DNA from 4 places in the Pseudomonas sp. NPDC087690 genome. Region 1 is predicted to be linked to each of the others. Evidence: riboswitches for the same ligand, from Rfam matches in the RefSeq annotation. Region 1 holds a riboswitch; each other region holds the start of a gene.
What was found. Region 1 has a riboswitch for cobalamin ahead of cobW (cobalamin biosynthesis protein CobW). Riboswitches for the same ligand answer to the same signal wherever they lie in the genome.
Positions count from the first base shown of each region.

Region 1 (5,226 bases):
TCGCGGGTTTGCCACAGGCGCCCGTCGATCGCGCCCTGCACGCCGGCCCCGTAAGCGCAGGGTTTGGCGCCGAAGATTCGCCATCCGGCCTGACGCCGCGCGGTGTCTTCATCGAGACCCGATTGCAGCAGCGCCTCGCGTTCGGCGCGTACTTTGGCGGCGAGTGGATTGAGATCATCCGGCTCGTCCAGCGCTGCCACGGCTTGCACGGCGGCATCGAACAGGCGAATCAGGTTGGCGAAGGCGTCGCGGAAGAATCCCGAGACACGCAAGGTCACATCGACACGCGGACGGTCGAGCAGACTCAGCGGCAAAATCTCGAAGTCATCGACGCGCTGACTGCCTGTCGCCCATACCGGACGTACGCCCATCAGGGCCATGGCCTGGGCGATGTCGTCGCCGCCGGTGCGCATGGTCGCCGTCCCCCAGACAGACAGCCCGAGTTGACGCAGGTGATCGCCGTGATCCTGCAAGTGCCGTTCGAGAATCAGCGTGGCCGACTGGAAACCGATGCGCCACGCCGTCGTAGTCGGCAGGTTGCGCACGTCGACCGAGTAGAAGTTGCGCCCGGTGGGCAGGACGTCGAGGCGGCCACGACTCGGTGCGCCGCTGGGGCCGGCGGGGACAAAACGACCGCCGAGGGCGTCGAGCAGACCGCGCATTTCAGCCGGGCCGCAGGCGTCCAGGCGTGGGGCGACGACGTCGCGCAGATTCTGAATGATTGCACTGACCTCCGCCCAACGCGGTCCCTGTAGGAGTGAGCCTGCTCGCGATAGCGGTGGATCAGGTAAATCTTCAGCGACTGACACTCCGCTATCGCGAGCAGGCTCACTCCTACAAGGGGATTGCAGTGTCTGGGAGATCAGTTGAGTGGCGAACAGTTCGAGGCGTTCGCGGGTGTCGCCGGCGGTGCGCCAGGATTCGTTGCTTTGCGCTTGCAGCGCTTCGGGGCACGGGCCGGTCCATGGCTCGGCCAACGCGCAGTCGAGCGGATCGAAACCCAGTTCAAACGCCTTGGCCAATGCCCGCAGCAGGCTCGATTGCGCGCCTTTTCCGTCCCCTCGCGGAATCCGCAGCAAGGCCAACAACGTATCAATGCGCAGTCGCCCCGTCGGTGACTCGCCAAAAATGTGCAGACCATCGCGAATCTGCGATTCCTTCAGATCACACAAATACGTGTCCAGACGCGGCAGCCAGATCGCCGCATCGGCGTCGCTGTCCAGGCCCGCATCCAGTTGCAGTTCACGATCAATCTGCGTGTCGCGCACCAGTTGCAGGATGTCGCGCTGCAACTCACGGGCACGGCGCGGATCGAGCAGTTGCGCCTCGTAATATTCGTCGGCCAACAGCTCCAGATTGCGCAACGGCCCGTAGGTTTCGGCGCGGGTCAGCGGCGGCATCAAGTGATCGATGATCACCGCTTGCGTGCGTCGTTTGGCCTGAGCGCCCTCGCCCGGGTCGTTGACGATGAACGGATAGATATTCGGCAGCGGCCCGAGCAGTGCATCCGGCCAGCAATTCTCCGAGAGGCCGACGCCTTTGCCCGGCAACCACTCGAGATTGCCGTGCTTGCCGACGTGAATAACGCCGTGCGCGCCGTAGGTGTTGCGCAACCAGAAATAGAACGCCAGATAGCCGTGTGGCGGCACCAGATCCGGATCGTGATAGACCGCGCTCGGATCGACCTGATAACCACGCGCCGGTTGAATGCCGACGAAGGTCAGACCGAAGCGCAGACCGGCGACCATCATCCGCCCGTCGCGGCACATCGGATCGTTTTGCGGCGATCCCCAACGCTCAATCACGGCAGTGCGATTGGCTTCGGGCAGCGCATTGAACATGGCCAAATAAGCGTCCATCGCCAGACTTTGCTGGCACGGGCGCAGGTCCATTGTGTCGAGATCGTTGCTGACGCCACCGAGCAATCGCTGGATCAACTCAGTGCCACTGTCCGGCAACTCTGCCGTGATCGGATAGCCCTCGGCTTGCAATGCTCGCAGGATGTTCAGCGCTGCCGCCGGCGTGTCGAGACCGACGCCGTTACCGATGCGCCCATCGCGGGTCGGGTAGTTGGCGAGAATCAACGCGATGCGTTTTTCGCCATTCGGCACCCGCGCCAGATCGATCCAGCGCCGCGCCAGTTCAGCGACAAAATCCATGCGCTCAGGCTGCGCGCGATAGCAGACCACATCGGACTGACTGCGCTCGCTGCGCCAGGCCAGATCCTTGAAGCTGATCGGCCGGCTGATGATGCGCCCGTCGAGTTCCGGCAAGGCAATGTGCATGGCCAGATCGCGCGGGCCCAGACCCTGCTCGCTGTCGCGCCAGCCGGGCTCGTTGTCCTGCGCGCAGATCGCCTGAATAACCGGAATGTTGCGGCGAAACGGCCGCAGATGCGGCGCTTCGGGGCTGGACTGGGCGAAACCGGTGGTGTTGAGGATCACCCCCGCCTCGACTTCATCCAGCCAATCCTCGACCACCGCCAGGCAGCCGGGTTCTTTCAAACTGGCCACCGCAATCGGCAGCGGATTAAGCCCCGCTGCCTGCAAGCGCTGGCAGAAAACATCGATGAACGCGGTGTTCGCCGCTTGCAGATGCGAGCGGTAAAACAACACTGCCGCAACCGGTTGCTCAGGCAGCCATTCGGCTTGCCAGTCACTCAATGCAGCGGTGTTTTTAGTCGGGTGGTAAATCGCCGTGCGCGGCAGGGTTTGCGGTTCTTCCCAGACGTAATCGCGGCCGAGCCAACGGCTGGCCATGCAACGGAAGAAATCCAGCGCATTGCCCATGCCGCCCTGACGCAAAAACTGCCAGAGCCGGTCGCGATCTTCGGCGTTGACGGTGCTCAGGTCGCTGAGTTCCGGATCGGGCCGATCATCGCCCGGCACCAGAATCACCTGCACGCCACGATCGCTCAGTTCAACCAAACGCTCGACGCCATAACGCCAATAGGCAATGCCGCCGTGCAGCGAAATCAGGATCACCTTGGCATGCCGCAGCACTTCGTCGACGTACAGATCGACCGAAGCGTGATTCTGCACCTGCATCGGGTTGGCCAGACGCAGGCTCGGGTAATCTTCCGGCAACTGCTGCGCGGCTTCGGCGAGCAGCGCCAGGCTTGAGTCGCCGCTGCACAGGATCACCAGCTCGGCGGGGGTTTGGCCTAGGTCGGCAATGTTGTCATCCGAGACGAATCCGCCGGGCTGAGTCCTGAGCAGGTGCATGATTTAAACGCTGAGCGCGGCGCGCAATTGCGCTTCGAGTTGCGCGGCGTCGAGTTGCTGACCGATCAAAACCAGGCGCGTGACGCGCGCTTCATCAGCGCCCCACTGGCGGTCGAAATGTTTGTCGAAACGCGTGCCAACGCCCTGGATCAGCAAACGCATTGGCTTGTTTGGAATGGCGGCGAAACCTTTGACACGGAGGATGCCGTGCTTGACCACCAGTTGCGTCAGGGCGTCGAGCAGCAGGCTTTCATCGGCTTGCGGCAGTTCGATGGAGATCGAATCGAAGGCGTCGTGATCGTGGTCATCGTGATCGTCATCGCCTTCACCGTGGTGGTGATCGTGATGGCTGTGGCGGCTGTCGATGTGCTCTTCGGAACCGGCGCCAAGGCCGATGAGCACGTCCAGCGGCAGACGACCGTTGCTGGCTTCGATGATTTTCACCGCCGGTGGCAGCTCTTCGGCGACTTCAGCGCGCACGCGAGCGAGGTCTTCCGGGCTGGTCTGGTCGGCCTTGTTGAGAATCACCAGATCGGCGCTGGCCAATTGGTCGGCAAACAGTTCGTGCAGCGGCGACTCGTGATCCAGGTTCGGGTCGAGTTTGCGCTGGGCATCGACCTGATCCGGGAATGCTGCGAAGGTTCCAGCGGCTACGGCCGGACTGTCGACCACGGTGATCACCGCGTCAACGGTGCAGGCGCTGCGGATTTCCGGCCACTGAAAGGCTTGCACCAGCGGTTTCGGCAAGGCCAGGCCCGAGGTTTCGATGAGGATGTGGTCGAGATCGCCGCGACGTGCGACCAGTTCGCGCATCACCGGGAAGAATTCTTCCTGAACGGTGCAGCACAGGCAGCCGTTGGCCAGTTCGTAAACGCGACCGGTGGCTTCTTCTTCGGTGCAACCGATGGTGCATTGCTTGAGGATTTCACCGTCGATGCCCAACTCGCCGAACTCGTTGACGATCACCGCGATGCGACGGCCCTGGGCGTTGTCGAGCATATGGCGCAGCAGCGTGGTTTTGCCCGAGCCGAGAAAGCCGGTGACGATAGTGACGGGGAGTTTGGCCAGTGTTTTCATCGGTATGCCCTTTGGCAAGCGGCGGGCATACGGGACGAGAACCGGCAACGCACGCGCATGCCTGGAGAGTTCGCCACCGGATCACCCCGCCCGGTTGTAGTGAGAATCTGTGACGAGGCAGGTCTCCTGGCTGACGGCGTTCAGGCGCAGGGCCTGGCGTTTGCTGCGCCTTCCCGCGGGCTCATCGGTTGAGCTGGCAGTGGCGTGGCAGCGAACATCGCCGTTCACAGTTGCGGGGGCAGCCGCGGCATTGACCGCGTTCCCTTCTTAGCTTCGGCAGCGGCCGAAGAACCTCGAAAGCGCAAGGCTACGCATCGTCTAAGGGTGGGTCAATGGGCGTTGAGTTTTGGTTTTTGGGGCGTATCCGTTGCTGTGGGTGCTGCCGCTGGCGGTTTCGCTCTTACAGCGAGTCCCTTTTTCAAACGCCAAAAAGGAACCAAAAGGCTTTGCCCCGGCGTACGGCACTTCGCTGAGGCTCAGTGTTCCCTCGCTACGGTGTCCATCCGGGGGCATCGCCTACGGTTTGCTTCGCTGCACCTCCTCTCGATGAATGCGGCTGCGCCGCACGGCGCTGCGCGCCTACCCCCGGATGAACACCTCCGCTCGGCCTGCCGAAGGGGCAAAAAAGCCAGATCAAAAGCCAGATCAAGAGCCAAAGCCAGATCACGAGCCCCTCACCCTAGCCCTCTCCCGGAGGGAGAGGGGACTGATCGAGTTGTTTGGGCGAGGTACGCCGACGTGCGATACCGCGTCGAACGCGCATTTTGAAAAGCCCAAAAATCGGCTCCCTCTCCCTCGGGAGAGGGCTGGGGTGAGGGGCGAATCCACCACAAAACCAAAGCCGACCACGCTGTGCTCTTTACCACTCAACAGGATGAGCGTTAGCTCGGCTGCAGCTCTTGATCTGTAAGGCGACGTCGGAAGG
Region 1 is NZ_JBIUVX010000001.1:586,322-591,547, forward strand. It holds gene cobN (cobaltochelatase subunit CobN) at 1-3,224, opposite strand, end outside; gene cobW (cobalamin biosynthesis protein CobW) at 3,228-4,301, opposite strand; cobalamin riboswitch at 4,400-4,612, opposite strand.

Region 2 (5,226 bases), on a different contig from region 1:
CTATGAATGCATTCCTAATCATAGAGGAGGGCGCAAGCCCGATGGTTCAACTGCTCAGCCGCGGGCTTCCTTGAACAGCACGGCGATGCCCGGATGATAGTTGCCAGCCTCGCTGCGCAACTTGCGGTAGGCGTAGGGGAAATACCAGGCGACCGCGCAGGTGTGCTCCTTTTGCAGGTCGTCGACCATGTCTTGCAGCTCTTCGGGGCTGGCGCTGTGTTGGGCTTTTTGCGGCGCGACAAACAGGCAGCCAAGTTTGAGGTCGCTGGCAAAGCTGATGCGTTTCGCATCGCTGGTGATGTCGAGGAGAGCTTGGGTCAGGTTGAGATTATTCACCCGGGGCCAGCGCTGCGTGGCCTGGATGTAAGCGCGGTCATCGGCGCCGGCGAGGAACAGGTCGGCGCGGGCATTGCGCTCGCCTTCTTCATTCTGTTTGCGCGTGGCAGTGTCGTTGAGAGTGACCAATTCGGCCATCCAGGCTGCTGCGGTCAGCAAGCCGAGATTGGCTTTCTCGTCGTGCCAGTAAGGCGTGTCGCTGTCGCCGCGTACGGCGTTGTAACGGTCGATACAGTCAAACCAGCGTTCAAGCACCGGGCGCATGAATTCCAGGCGCGGGTTGCTGATGATCATGCCTTGCATCGTCATCATCCTTATTGTTGTGGTGGCTTTTTCGAGAAAAGCATGGCTCTTTGATATCATTTGTATCAGTGTGGCACAAGATTGGCGCCAGATAATTGATCGACGGCAGTTATTCGCCCGCTGGCCCCCTCTTTAATTGACGCTCCACCCCCAACCCTCTAACCTTCGCGGCTTGTTTCAGGTGCTCTGTGACTGCGGTTGACAGAGTGAAACAGGGAAGCCGGTGAGGGTTGTCTTCAAGCGAAGAACGATCACGATCCCGGCGCTGCCCCCGCAACGGTAAATGAGTAAAAGCTGCGCCTTGAGCCACTGCTTCGAAACAAGCGGGAAGGCGCGCAGCCAGGCCAAGCGCCGCTCATGAGCCCGGAGACCGGCCTGATCCATCCAGCGGCATCACGGTGGGCGATGCCAGGCTTTTTGCCGTCTATTCTTGTGCCTGCCCGCCGTTATCCAGCCCCAACGGAGAGCTCCCCCATGACTGATTCCCCCGAGCGCGACGAACGCCATCTGGCGCGTATGCAGCGCAAAAAAGCCGTGATCGACGAACGCATCGCCAACTCGCCCGACGAGTGCGGCCTGGTGCTGGTGCTGACCGGCAACGGCAAAGGCAAAAGCAGCTCGGCGTTCGGCATGCTCGCCCGCGCCATGGGCCACGGCATGCAGTGCGGCGTGGTGCAGTTCATCAAGGGCCGCAACAGCACCGGTGAAGAATTGTTCTTCCGCCGCTTCCCCGAGCAAGTGCGCTTCCACGTGATGGGCGAAGGTTTCACTTGGGAAACCCAGGACCGCCAACGTGACATCGCTGCCGCCGAAGCCGCCTGGGCCGTCTCCCGCGAGCTGCTGCGCGATCCGTCGATCGGCCTGGTGGTGCTCGACGAGTTGAACATCGCCCTCAAGCACGGCTACCTCGATCTCGATCAGGTGCTCAGCGATCTGCAGGCACGTCCGCCGATGCAGCATGTGATCGTCACCGGTCGCGCGGCCAAGCCGGAAATGATCGAAATGGGCGACACGGTCACCGAAATGGGCATGCTCAAACATGCCTTCCAGGCCGGCATCAAAGCGCAGAAAGGCGTCGAACTTTGAATCAGCCACGTCACTGCCCGGCGGTGCTCATTGCCGCGCCGGCCTCCGGTCAGGGCAAGACCACCGTCACCGCTGCGCTCGCCCGTTTGCATCGCAATCAGGGGCGCAAAGTGCGCGTGTTCAAATGCGGCCCGGACTTTCTTGACCCGATGATTCTCGAGCGCGCCAGCGGTGCGCCGGTGTATCAACTGGACATGTGGATGGTCGGCGAGCAGGAAAGTCGTCGTCTGTTGTGGGAAGCCGCTGCCGAGGCGGATCTGATTCTGATCGAAGGCGTGATGGGCCTGTTCGACGGCACGCCGTCGAGTGCCGATCTGGCGCGGCACTTCGGTGTACCGGTGCTCGGGGTGATCGACGGCACGGCGATGGCGCAGACCTTTGGTGCGTTGGCGCTAGGTTTGGCGAAGTATCAGCCGGATCTGCCGTTTGCCGGTGTGTTGGCCAATCGTGTCGGAACCTTGCGCCATGCGCAATTGCTCGAAGGCAGCCTCACCGAAGGTCTGCGTTGGTACGGTGCGTTGTCGCGCGAGACTGGCATCGAATTGCCGAGTCGTCACCTCGGTCTGGTTCAGGCCAGCGAGTTGAATGACCTTGATGTGCGTCTCGACGCCGCTGCCGACGCACTGGCCAGTAGTTGCGAGGTAGCGCTGCCACCGGCCGTAGAATTTGCCGCACCGGATGTTATCGCTGTCGAGCCGCTGCTGAAGGATGTGCGCATTGCCGTTGCGCGTGATGAGGCGTTTGCCTTCACCTACGGCGCGAGTCTGGATCTGCTGCGCGCGATGGGTGCTCAGTTGAGCTTCTTCTCACCGATTCGCGATACGCAATTGCCTGAGGCAGACAGTCTGTATCTGCCCGGCGGTTACCCGGAATTGCACCATGTTGCGTTGTCGCAGAACACCGCGATGCTTGAGGCGATTCGCGCGCATCATGCAGCGGGTAAGCCGTTGCTCGCTGAGTGTGGCGGCATGTTGTATCTGCTCGACTCTTTGACGGACGTTGAAGGCACTCGCACCGAATTGGTCGGACTGCTCAAGGGCGACGCGGTGATGCAAAAGCGTCTGGCGGCACTGGCGCTGCAAGCGGTGGATCTGCCGGAAGGTTCGTTGCGCGGGCACACTTATCATCATTCGTTGACGACTACCGAACTGACGCCGATTGCGCGTGGCTTGAGTCCGAATGGTGGGCGTGGTGCTGAGGCGGTTTATCGGGAAGGGCGGATGACGGCTTCTTATGTGCACTTCTATTTTCCGTCGAATCCTGTGGCTATCGCAGCATTGTTTGCACCGTCCCTTGAGGACGCTATCGCGAGCAGGCTCGCTCCTGCAGTGGGCGATGTCGTGCCTGACGAAATGCAATCCCCTGTGGGAGCGAGCCTGCTCGCGAAAGGGCCATGACCGACAACGCATTCTCCGAAGCCGAGCGCCAAGCCGTCTATAAAGCCATCGCCGAACGCCGCGACATGCGCCACTTCACCGGTGGCAGCGTCGAACCGGAGTTGTTGCGCCGACTTCTGGAAGCCGCCCACCAGGCCCCAAGCGTTGGCCTGATGCAGCCCTGGCGCTTCATCCGCATCAGCGACAGTAGCCTGCGCGGCGAGATCCAGAATCTTGTGGAAGAGGAACGCATCCGCACCGCCGAAGCCCTCGGCGAGCGCAGTGACGAGTTCATGAAACTCAAGGTCGAAGGCATCAGTGACTGCGCCGAAGTGCTGGTTGCGGCGCTGATGGATGATCGCGAAAAGCACATCTTCGGGCGCCGCACGCTGCCGGAAATGGACATGGCCTCGCTGTCCTGCGCGATCCAGAATCTGTGGCTGGCCTCGCGTGCCGAAGGCTTGGGCATGGGCTGGGTCTCGCTGTTCGAGCCGCAGGCGTTGGCGGATTTGCTGAAGTTGCCCGAAGGTGCCAAGCCTCTGGCCGTTTTATGTCTGGGCCCGGTCAAGGAATTCTATCCGGCGCCGATGCTGGTACTCGAAGGGTGGGCGCAGGCGCGTCCGCTCAATGAGTTGCTGTTTGAGAATTATTGGGGAGTGAGTCAATGAGTGTGGCGTTGTTGAGTGTCGCCGCGGTCGCGCTGGATGCGCTGCTGGGTGAACCGAAACGCTGGCATCCGCTGGTGGCGTTCGGCAATTTTGCCGGGCGCATCGAGCAACGTTTCAACGCCGGTGGGCGGGGCTGGCGCAGCCATGGCGTCACCGCGTGGGTGATCGCGGTGGTGCCGCTGACCTTGCTCGCCACGGCGTTTTCCTGGGCGCCGTATGTGGGTTGGGTCGTCGAGATTCTGGCGTTGTATTGCGCCCTCGGCATGCGCAGCCTCGGCGAGCATGTCGCGCCGGTAGCCGCAGCCTTGCGCGCGGATGATCTGGATGAGGCGCGCAAGCGAGTCGGCTATCTGGTCAGTCGTCAGACCGATGAACTCGACAGCACTGCTGTCGCTCGCGCTGCCACTGAGTCAGTGTTGGAAAACGGCAGTGACGCGGTGTTTGCCGCGCTGTTCTGGTTTGTCGTCGCCGGAGCCCCGGGCGTGGTGCTCTATCGCTTGAGCAACACGCTCGATGCGATGTGGGGCTATCGCAACGAACGCTTCGAGCGTTTCGGTTGGGCAGCGGCAAAAATCGACGACGTGTTGAACTACATTCCTGCGCGTCTGGTGGCGTTGACCTACGCGCTATTGGGCAAAACCCGACTCGCGCTTAAGTGCTGGCGCACACAGGCACCGAAGTGGGATAGCCCTAACGCAGGTCCCGTGATGGCGGCTGGCGCTGGTGCGCTGGGCGTGGAATTGGGTGGGCCGGCGATTTATCACGGTGAACTGCATGAGCGTCCGCAACTCGGCGAAGGGCAACCGGCCGATGCCGACTCCATCGACCGTGGCTGGCAATTGGTCCAGCGCGGCGTATGGTTATGGCTGCTGATTCTTTGCGTTGGGGCTGAATTCTATGCTTGAGCACGGTGGCCGGCTGCGCAAGGCGGCGCACGATTACGGCATCGCCGAGGCGGACTGGCTCGACCTGTCCAGCGGTCTTGCGCCGTGGCCGTTCCCGATCCCGGACATCCCGCTGCGCGCCTGGGCGCGCCTGCCGGAAACCGATGACGGTCTGGAGCAGGCGGCGTGCGATTACTACGGTGCCACGCAAGTGCTGCCGGTGGCCGGTTCGCAGATGGCCATTCAGTTGCTGCCGCGTTTGCGTCGCGCTGGCAAGGTTGGCGTTTTATCGCCGTGCTATGCCGAGCATGCCGAGGCCTGGCGCCGCAGTGGCTACATCGTGCGCGAAGTGCTGGAGCAGGAAGTCGAGTTCTTTCTCGATAACCTCGACGTGCTGGTCGTGGTCAATCCGAACAATCCGACCGGCCTGAGCCTGACACCGGCACGGCTGCTCGACTGGCATGCGCGACTGGCGCAGCGCGGTGGCTGGCTGGTGGTCGATGAAGCGTTCATGGACAACACGCCGCACCTGAGCCTGGCGGCTCACGCGCATCAGGTCGGGCTGATTGTGCT
Region 2 is NZ_JBIUVX010000035.1:24,680-29,905, reverse strand. It holds gene ACIPIZ_RS23640 (hypothetical protein) at 55-639, opposite strand; cobalamin riboswitch at 802-1,033, shown strand; gene cobO (cob(I)yrinic acid a,c-diamide adenosyltransferase) at 1,114-1,725, shown strand; gene ACIPIZ_RS23630 (cobyrinate a,c-diamide synthase) at 1,722-3,122, shown strand; gene bluB (5,6-dimethylbenzimidazole synthase) at 3,119-3,769, shown strand; gene cbiB (adenosylcobinamide-phosphate synthase CbiB) at 3,766-4,674, shown strand; gene cobD (threonine-phosphate decarboxylase CobD) at 4,667-5,226, shown strand, end outside.
Region 2: another riboswitch for cobalamin. It lies ahead of cobO (cob(I)yrinic acid a,c-diamide adenosyltransferase); the one in region 1 lies ahead of cobW (cobalamin biosynthesis protein CobW).

Region 3 (5,226 bases), 110 kb from region 1:
CTTCCTCAAAGCAACGGCGCCTACAGCAGAAAGCTGAACAACTGCACTGGTGTCATCTTCGTCACCATCATCAGCACGATGACAAACATCCCGGCAAACCCGAGCACGCCCATCCAGAACCATTTGCGGTAAACCAATTGATATTGTTCATCAAGCCCCGCCCCCACCTCGCTCGCACTCGTCGCCATCACACACAGCCGCTTCTGCAACAGCAACACCGGCAGCCACAGCGAGCCGACGCAGAAGAAGATGATCAACGACGTCAGCACCCACTCGGTGCTCATGCTCAGCCCGGAAAGTCGCATCAACAGATAACCCGTGATGATCTGCACGAAACCGGCCGGCGTGGTGATCCACGTGTCAAAGCTCACCACCATGCGCGCGACGTGGGCAATCACTTGCGGGTTGCGTGTGCGGCTGGCGGCAATCAAGTAGAGGTAGGAGCCCATGCCGAAGCCGAACAGGAAAATCGCCGCGATGATGTGCAGGTACTTCAGGCACAGATAGAGCATGTCAGCGTTGCCCGTCCGCGAAGTTCACGGCCAGGCTCAGGTTGGCCGGGTCGTTGATCGCGGCCATGTACTCGGCGACGCTGATTTCGCCCACGCAAGGTCGGGCGCCGGCGGTCGGCACGTAGCCTTGGGCCATTTTCGTCGCCAGTGCTACGGCGGCGCAGCTGGGGATTTCCGGGCCTTTGTCGTTCAGGGCGGTGAGTTGCGCGGTCATGGACAGCGGTTTGCCGTCAACGCCAAGGCCCTGCACGTCGATGTACATCGCGCTTTTGCCATCGCCGAAACGCTCGAAGCGCGTGCCCAGGCGATGCAATCTTGCGGCCCACAAAGCATGGTCGCGCACCAGTCCGATTTTGAGTGCCTGAGCCAGCAGACCATTGGCGATACCGCCGAGCTTGAGCCCGGCGCCCGCCTTGAAACTCAGGGTCTGCGCACCATAACGACCGGCGAAAATATCCATGTCCGGCACATCGACGTTGGCCAGCAGCCGCGTGCCCATCTGCGGCATTTTGCGCAAGGTCAGGTCCAGCCACCCCGACACTTCGTGCACCTTGCCGTTTTTCAGTTGTTTGATCGGTTTGCCGGCATAGGCGAGTACGCCTTCGATGGTCGACAGACCCGGCATTTTCGCCGAAGAAGAAATGCCGTGTTCGATCGAGTCGATGCGTGAAAAACGCTGGCGCTGTTCATCGATGATTGCGGACGACAGCGTCGGCACCGAGCTGCAACCGCTGAGGATCGCCACGCCGGCCTGCTTCGCTCCCGCGTCGAGAATGTGGATGCCGTTGACGAAGGTGCGGCAGTCCGCCAGATCGCAGTAGTTCACGCCAGCGTCGATGCAACTCTGCGCAACGGCATAGGATTGCCCCTGAAACGGCCCGCCGGTATGCACGACCAACTGAATGTTCAGCGCACGCAATGCGGCTTCGAACTCTTCGCCCATGGCGTCGCCGCACCAGCCTTCGCAGACGTTGCCCGATTGGCTGTTCAGCTCATCGAGTTTGCGCTGCAATTTGCGCGGGTCACGACCCGACAGCACCAGCCCGATGTCCGGCATCAGCGCCAGATGGCGGCACACGATGCTGCCGAAATTTCCGTAACCACCGACCACCATCACCCTGAACGGCATGCAATTCTTCCCTAAATCAATCCATCAACAGGCGTGCAGGATATAGGGCTGAACGTCAGCAAGCCATCCACTGTAGGAGTGCGTTTTACCCGTAAGGACTAGAAATTGATCTTGAACCCCAACATCGCGTCATACCCATGGCTGTCGCCATCAAAGCCCTGCCGATAGCCAGCCGAAGCGGTAAACGTGGTGCGCCGGTTAGCCTGGTAATCCACCCCCACATTGACCTCGCCCCACGTGCCCTGAATGTCGGATTCGAACGGGATGTACCCCGATTCAGAGGAAAACTCGGTTTTCGGTTGCCCCTTGAATTCATGCCAGATACTCGGACGGATCCAGCCATTGGTGCGCCGTGCGCTCTTGTCGACGCCCTCGGTGTCCCAGTCCTTGGCGATACGTACGCCGGCGCGGCCGATCAAAGAATCCACGTCCTTGAAGCGAATTTTCGCGCCGACGTCATCACTGCTGTCCAGATCGACGTAGCTGTAGATCGCCTGCAATTGCGGCTCGATGTACCAGTCTTTGTCGACTTCGAACGGGTAGCCGTTTTCCAGCGACGCGGTGTAGCCCCAGCCACGGGTTTTCAGTTTGGCCAGGTCGTTGGGTTTGGCTTCGATGTCGAAGCGGTTGAGCTGCAATACGCCGTCCAGATACCAGCCGGAGGGGCCGAAGTGTGTCCAGTAGGCGCCGACGCCGTAAGCGCGTTGGCGTTGTTGCCGCGACTGTTCAATGAAGAGCCGGCTGTGGTGGTAATGGTGGTGCCCGTCTGAGTGCTGATCGACGCATCGACACCGGCTGCAGGCAAACAGGTTTGCGAGACGTTGTAGGCACCCGCCGCCAAAGGCCCGCACGCGGCCTGAACATCTGCGAGCATCAGGGTGTTGGCCATGGCGACCAGTAAAGCATTGCGCATGAAATGCGGGACGTGTCCGCCATGAGATGGGCCGCTGGCACCGTGCATGAAAACCTCCCTGTTCAGCGTGCCTGGCGTATCCCTCACGCCTGTCGACGCCGCGCAATATTGCGTTGTGATGACCGCTATAGACCTTAGTAGTTATTTCCAAAGTTGGTAATTCGCGGGTCGAGGACCTGGATTGGCAAGTTGACGAACGGTCTGTCGAATGTTCAGATGCCGCCCAGTTTCAGGTGTCCCATGCCGCCGTGCATGGGGTGAAACGGGAAACCGGTACGTTCTTTTCGAACAAGTCCGGTGCTGCCCCCGCAACGGTATGCGCGTGATGCTTTCGATACACCACTGTGGCCGCACGGCCATGGGAAGGTGAAAGCCTCGATACGCGCGAGCCCGGAGACCGGCCTGAAATTTCGTTTGGCAAAATCCTGCGGTGGGCGGGCATGGGCCGGTATTGGCTGTGCGCGATGCCTTCTCCTGCATGCTCTTCTGCGAAGATCCTTTTCGAGAAGACAATGATTCGACCTTTCAACACTTCTGCTCCAACCCTCTTGTTCGGCTGCCTGTTCAGCCCTCTGCTGCTGGCGGATGACGCGCCACTTGAACTCAATCAACAAATCGTTTCCGCACCGTCGGTGGAGTCCACCACAGTCGCCGACATGGCCAAGTTCGGCAGCAAGGTCGAGATCGTCACCCGCGAGCAGATCGAACGCGCCGGGCCCAGTGCCGATGTCAGCCGTGTGATGCAGATGTTCATTCCCGGCTTGTATGTGGCGCCGAAAAACGGACCGTTCGACTACGGCACTTATTCGCTGCTGGGCGGGCGCAACGACGACACGCTGATCCTGCTCGATGGCGTGCGCCTGAACAATCGCTTGTACGGTGGCCTCTATCTGGACACCCTGCCGGCTAACGCCATCGAACGCATCGAAGTGCTCAAGGGTGGTCAGAGCCTGTTGTTCGGCACTCAGGCCGTTTCCGGTGTGATCAACATCGTCACCCGCAGCCCGCAATTGCGCAAAGCCTCCGGCGAGGTGAATCTGGGCGTCGACAGCTTCGGCGGCACCACCGAAGATGCGCGGGTCGAAAATATCTTCACTAACGGTTTCGGCGATCTCGGGTTGTTGGCGTATGTCAGCCACAACGTCTCCGACGGTTATCAGCCGTATCGCAATCGCGACATGAAAAACGTCAGTGAGAAAAACCGCGCCTACGAAGTCACCACGTTTGGCGGCAAGGCGATTCAGTCGTTCGGCGATGATTCGCGGCTGGAATTGTTCTACCAATACGCCGACGCCAACCTCGACTTCGCCCGCCCGGTGGACAACCACACAACCACCAACGATCGCGTACAGCAGATCGCCACGGCGACTTTCGAGCAGACCATCAATGAGCGTCTGAGCTACTTCGTCAAAGGCCATATCAACGACTGGGACACGCGCTACACCCGCGTTAACAACGTCGAGGGCGGCGGTACCAGAGTGATCAACCACAACGACTATTGGGGCTTCACCGATTGGGGCGTGCAGGCCGAAGGCAAGGCTGAACTGCCCGGCGGCCACGTACTGGTGTTCGGCAGCGACAACCAGTGGTTCAAGGGCCAGGACGATGTGCTGATCATCGACAACGACAAGGCCGAAGCCCACGCGCTCTACACGCAATTGCGCCCGCAGATCGACGCCCTGCCCGACTGGCACCCGAGCATCGGTGTACGCCACGAAGCCATGGGCGGCGGTGACAGCGCCACGGTCGGCATGCTCACTTCGCTGTATGACCTCAACGACAACTGGTCGGTGCGCGGTCAATACGGCAGCGCCTACAAATTGCCGAACGCCGAGCAACTGTTCGTCAACGAGCCGGGCGACGAGATCGGCAATCGCAACCTGAAACCGGAAAAAAGCCGCAATGCCGAACTGGGTGTCGACTACAAAGGCTTCCTGCTGGATCGTGAATTCAGCGCCAGCGTGACCCTGTTCAAACGCAAGATCGACGACCTGATCACCCTCGATGGCATTCAGTGGGTCAACGGCGAAGGCACGATCCAGATGCGCGGTTTCGAGGCCGACGCCAAGCTCGCGCTCAACGAACAGTGGAGCCTGCAAGCAGACATGACCCGCAACCTCACCGAGTCGCGCACCGGTGTGACCATCAACGATATTCCGAGTTTCTTCGCCCGTTCTCGTGTGGGCTATGAAGCGGAGAACCACCTGTGGGGTGCCGGCGCTGCGATCCGCTACATTCGCGACATCAAGAGCTCGAAGCAGGTCGAGTACGGCAACTATTGCGTGGTCGACGCCGACGCCTATCGCTACCTCGACAACGCCCACCAGCACCGCGTGAGCCTGCTGGTGGAAAACCTCTTTGATCGCGATTACGTCACCAGCCGTTCGAGCAACGTCAATAACCTCGGCCGGCCGTTCACCTCCGAAGTGCGCTACACGTACCGCTTCTGATGAGTGAGATCAAAACCGTCGACGGCGTCGACACGCACCCGGACTGGTCGCACGTGCCCGAGCACGCGCGCCATGTGTTCCTCTGCACCGGCCCGCGCTGCACCCAGCGTGGCGCCTTGCAGTTATGGAAAACCCTGCGCCGGCATTTGCTCGCGCATGATCGCATCGAGACGCCGGGCGGGGTCTTGCTGACACGCACGCACTGCCAGTTTCCGTGCAATC
Region 3 is NZ_JBIUVX010000001.1:699,555-704,780, forward strand. It holds gene ACIPIZ_RS03180 (thiol-disulfide oxidoreductase DCC family protein) at 1-37, shown strand, start outside; gene ACIPIZ_RS03185 (DUF2269 domain-containing protein) at 21-512, opposite strand; gene ACIPIZ_RS03190 (saccharopine dehydrogenase family protein) at 514-1,641, opposite strand; gene ACIPIZ_RS03195 (autotransporter domain-containing protein) at 1,740-2,492, opposite strand; cobalamin riboswitch at 2,769-2,975, shown strand; gene ACIPIZ_RS03200 (TonB-dependent receptor plug domain-containing protein) at 3,067-5,004, shown strand; gene ACIPIZ_RS03205 (ferredoxin) at 5,004-5,226, shown strand, end outside.
Region 3: another riboswitch for cobalamin. It lies ahead of ACIPIZ_RS03200 (TonB-dependent receptor plug domain-containing protein); the one in region 1 lies ahead of cobW (cobalamin biosynthesis protein CobW).

Region 4 (5,226 bases), on a different contig from region 1:
TGCGGTTTGAAAACCCGTGGCTGGCCGGAGACCGAAGCGGCGCTGGTGCACATGGTCACCGCCGCCCGCCAGCTGCGCAAAGAGCTGGCGTAACACCTGAATCACCTGAATGCACACAACCCCTTGTAGGAGTGAGCCTGCTCGCGATAGCGGTGTGTCAGTCAAATCATCGGTGACTGACACACCGCTATCGCGAGCAGGCTCACTCCTACAGGGGGTGTGTATGTATTCTCAGAAACGGGAATTCTCATGGCATCGCCGGGAGGCTGTTGCTACTGTGCCCAGCCGCAGTCCAGGTGTTTGCCGCTACATGAGTGATCAACCCGTTATCCAGGCTGTTTCCGACGCCGACATTCCTGAAGTTCTTGATTTTGTACTAAAGGCCCGTGCCGAGCTTTTCCCCAAGCTCAGCGCGACCGGCATGCCTGATGATCTGGCGCGTTTTGCCGAGGTTTATCTGCGTGGGGCAGGGCGCTTTCTGATCGCTCGCCACGAAGGGCAGATCGTTGCCTCCATCGGCTATCTCGCCTATGACCGGCGCTTCCCGCACTTGCTCTATCCGGACGTTAAAGTGGTGGAAATCGTCCGTCTGTTTGTCTTGCCATCGCAGCGCCGCTCAGGGCTGGCCGGCGCGCTGTATCGATCACTCAAGGAACTGGCACTCGCCGACGGAGTTGAGGTGATCTACCTGCACACCCATCCGTTTCTGCCGGGGGCCATCGCGTTTTGGCAACGGCAGGGTTTCGAGATTATTGACGTCGACGCTGACCCGGTCTGGCAGACCACGCACATGCACGCCGTCATGAGTGGAATCGAAGAATCTGCGCCCCATCAAACGGGTCCGTCAAATAGTGCGCCCTGACCCCGAACGTCTCCTGTAAGCGCTGCGGTGTCAGCACCGTCAAGGGTTCGCCCAACGCCACCAGTCGCCCGCGCTCCAGCACCGCCAGACGATCGCATTTCAACGCCTGATTAAGATCGTGCAGAGCGATCAGCGTGGTCACCGGCAACGCTTGCACCACGTTGAGAATGGTCAGTTGATGCTGAATGTCGAGGTGGTTGGCCGGCTCGTCCAGCAACAGGATTTGCGGTCGCTGCGCCAGTGCCCGAGCGATGTGTACCCGTTGTCGCTCGCCGCCGGACAGACTGCGCCAGAGACGGGTGCGCAGGTGCATCGCGTCAACGTCAGTCAACGCCTGCTCAACGATGGCGTCGTCCACCTGCGACCACGGTTGCAGCGCCGACAACCAAGGGGTGCGTCCCAGCGCCACCGCATCGAAGACGCGGATGCCGTCATCGGTGTCGGCCTGTTGTTCGACCACCGCAAGCTTTTGCGCAATGCTGCGCCGGGCCATTATGCCCAGGCGCTGACCTTCGAGCAGGACCTCGCCAGCGCTCGGTTCACGTAGCCCGGCCAGCAACTTCAACAGGGTGGATTTGCCCGAGCCATTCGGTCCGACGATGCCCAGGGTTTCGCCGCGCTGAACCTCAAGGCTGACACCGTTGAGCAACTCGGCGCCGCGTACCTTGAAGGTCAACCCGGCGCAACTCAGAACACTGCTCATCGCGCCGATCTCCGACCCACCAGAATCAGGGCAAACACCGGCGCCCCGACCAGTGCGGTAATCACCCCGACGGGAATCACCTGACCCTTGATCAAGGTGCGTGACAACACGTCAGCGGCAATCAGAAACACCGCGCCACCCAACGCACTGGCCGGCAACAGCCGAGCATGCCCGGTGCCGAGCAACAGCCGCGCGGCGTGGGGAATTACCAACCCGACAAAACCGATCGAACCGACAATCGACACCATCACCGCCGTCACCAGCGCCGCACAACCAATCAGCAAAATCTGTACGCGCCGCACCGGTATTCCCAGGGACGCAGCGGAATCGGCGCCAAAGGTAAACGCATCCAGCGCCCGCCGATGCCACAGACACACGACCAATCCCGCCACGGCCACCGGCACTGCCAGCCACACCGATGGCCAGCGCACCCCGCCAAGATTACCCAGCAGCCAGAACATGATGCCGCGCGCCTGTTCGGAACTGGCCGAGCGGGTAATCAGAAACGCCGTCAGCGCATTGAACAGCTGCGAGCCGGCGATCCCTGCGAGAATGATCTGCCCGGTGCCACTGGCCGAGCCGCTGACCCGCGCCAGCACAATTACCAGCACGAACGCCGTGACTGCACCGGCGAAGGCACCGACTGACAAGGAGATGATACCGGCGCCAACACCGAGTAACGCCACCATCACCGCACCGGTCGAAGCGCCGGCAGAAATCCCCAGCAGATAGGGATCGGCCAGCGGGTTGCGCAACAGCGACTGCAAAATCACCCCGCACGTCGCCAGTCCGGCACCGCATGCGGCCGCGACCAGTGCGCGGGTCAGGCGATAGTTCCAGACGATGCCTTCGTCGATAGGATCCAGCGCGTACCCGGCGCCCCACAATTTGTTCGCCAGCACTTGCACGACCACGCCCGGTTCAATCGAGGTTTCACCGATGGCCACGCCAGCGACCACTGCCATCAACAGTGTCGCCAGGGCCAGCAGCGTGCGGATCAGGCTGGCACTCATTGCGACAGGTCATAGCCGTTGATGGCCGTGGCCAGTTGCTCGATGCCGTCGAACATGCGCAGGCTGGCCTGCATGGCCATGGCGTCGAGAATGATGATGCGGTTGTGTTTCACCGCGTCCATGTTGCGCGTCACCGGGTCGCTGCGCAGGAAGGCAAGTTTCTTTTCATAGTCGTCGGCGGGAAAGCGTCGACGATCCATGCGCGCGATGACCAGGAAGGTCGGGTTGGCCTTGGCGATGGTTTCCCAGCCAACCGTTGGCCACTCTTCATCGGACTCCACCACGTTGCGCACGCCGAGGGTGCTGAGCATGAAATCGGGAATGCCTTTGTGCCCGGCCACAAACGGCTCGATGTCCATTTCGGCGCTGGAGAACCAGACCAGTGCGCTGGCGTCCTTGAGCTGTTTGCCCTGGGCGGTGGCGATGGATTTGGCGAGGCTGGCCTTGAGCTGATCATTGAGCTGCTGCCCGCGATCCTGCACATCAAAGATTTGCGCCAGTTGGCTCACGCTTTTGTAAATCGTATCGATGCGAAACGGTGCCAGCCGCGTGCCGTCGGCGCCAACGAGGTTGTCCTTGGCTTCGCAATCGGAGGGCAGCAGGTACGTCGGAATCTTCAATTCATGAAACTGCTCGCGGGTGCCGACCGCGCCTTGCGGGCCGACCATCCATTCCAGCTCCACGGCGACCAGTTCCGGGCGCTTGCCGATGACCGCTTCAAAACTCGGTTCGTTATCGGCCAGACGCTCGATCTTGTCGTCCTGCGGCTTGTACTTGGCCAGCACATTGTTGAACCACAGCGAGGTGCCGACGACTTTGTCGCCCAGGCCCATGGCGTAGAGCATTTCCGTGCCGGCCTGGCCGATGGTCACGGTGCGCGTCGGTGCGTGTTGGAAGGTCAGGGTGCTGCCGCAGTTCTCGACCGTCAGCGGATACACCGTCGGGGCCGCCTGCGCCAAGGCGCCAAGGGTCAGGCCGGTGATGAGGGTGGCGATGCGGGGCAGCAGCATGGGGCAGTCTCCGAGGGAACCGTACGGGGAGCGGGAGAGTACGGTCTGGAAACACACCATCGAACGCGGTCAGGAAAACAGCGCAAGGCCGGTCATCAAACAAAGACGCGCACGGCACGATGTCCTTCCCGGACACCCCGCCGGTTAGTAGTCACTGTGCCGGCAGGTCTCCTGACTGATGCGTCATCGCCTGGCTCCGGCCTTCCCGGGATTCACCCAGTGGCAGTCGTGGAGCAGGCTCGGCACCTACAGTTGCGGGGGCAGTTCCGATCAGTGCTGAGCAAGCACCTCGGATTCCCTATTATTCCCGTTCGGGAACCGGCGGCGGCATGGTAGTCGATCGAGCCGCTGAAGGGGAGACGAATCTGCCGTGGCGAGGATTAGTGTTGGCTCATCAAACCGTGCAGCACGCCTAAACGCAGGCCCGGTTCGGAGGGCACCATCTGCGCAATGCCGAACACTTTGAAGGCCGCCAGCATCAACACCAGCCCACCAGGCAGAATGCTTTGGCGATGGGGTTGCAGGCCGGCGAGCTTGAGCTGGTGCACGTTGTTCACTTTCAGCAAAAGCAGCGACAGGCGCAGCAGCCCGCCGTAGGTGATGCCGTCCTGACCGAAGTCGTTGAGACGATTGGCCTTGAGCACTTTGGCGAGCATGCGTGCGGTGCCGGAGGAACCGATGGTCTGCTGCCAGCCCTGAGCACGGTAGCGTCGTGCAACTCTTTCAAACTGCAGGATGGCGAAGCGTTCGGCTTCCTGTAGCGCGCCGGCGGACAGATCACCGCCGCGAAAGAACCGCGTGCTCAGCGTGCCGCTGCCGATGGCGATGCTTTCGGTGAGCAACGGCTGTGAACCCTGGCCGAGGATCAGCTCGGTGGAGCCGCCACCGATGTCGACCACCAGGCGCATGTCTGCGGCGCTCGGCAAGGCGTGAGTCACGCCGGCATAGACCAGCCGCGCCTCTTCATGGCCGCAAATGACATCGATGGGAAAGCCCAGATGCCGTTCGGCACTGGCCAGAAACAGTTGCGCGTTATCGGCCTCGCGTACGGCGCTGGTCGCCACCGCACGAACCCGGCCGGCCTCGAAACCGCGCAGTTTTTTACCGAACCGCGCCAACGCCTGCCAGCCACGATCCAGTGCCAACGCATCCAGCACGCCGCCGTCAAAACCCTCGGCCAGACGCACCGGTTCGCGCAAGGTTTTCACTTCCTGAATCTGCAAGCCCTTTCGACAGCGCACCGATTGGCCGATCATCAGGCGAAAGGCATTCGAACCCAGGTCGATGGCGGCAAACAGCGAGGCGTCGTCTTTCATGGGAATCCTTGCAGAGCATCCGTCGCGAGGCTCAAGACGGTTTGCGAGGATTCTGCCGTGATCTTGATGACATCCTGATGACGGGGCAGGGGCGGTTGAATGAATTTTCGGCTGTCATGACACTGTCATTATCCGGCGTCTATGCTGAGGCCAATACATCGCGTGTTCTTAAAGTTTTTGCTGCCGGTTTTGGCAGCTTTTTTTTGCCCGCGATTTGGCAATGCCGCGAACTGATCGTTCCCACGCTCCGCGTGGTAATGCCTCTAGGGACGCTCCGCGTCCAGTGACGCGGAGCGTCACGGGCTGCATTCCCACGCGGAGC
Region 4 is NZ_JBIUVX010000002.1:522,528-527,753, forward strand. It holds gene metE (5-methyltetrahydropteroyltriglutamate--homocysteine S-methyltransferase) at 1-93, shown strand, start outside; gene ACIPIZ_RS06525 (GNAT family N-acetyltransferase) at 311-862, shown strand; gene ACIPIZ_RS06530 (ABC transporter ATP-binding protein) at 801-1,565, opposite strand; gene ACIPIZ_RS06535 (iron ABC transporter permease) at 1,562-2,566, opposite strand; gene ACIPIZ_RS06540 (ABC transporter substrate-binding protein) at 2,575-3,588, opposite strand; cobalamin riboswitch at 3,732-3,926, opposite strand; gene ACIPIZ_RS06545 (Ppx/GppA family phosphatase) at 3,969-4,904, opposite strand; gene ACIPIZ_RS06550 (hypothetical protein) at 4,913-5,191, shown strand.
Region 4: another riboswitch for cobalamin. It lies ahead of ACIPIZ_RS06540 (ABC transporter substrate-binding protein); the one in region 1 lies ahead of cobW (cobalamin biosynthesis protein CobW).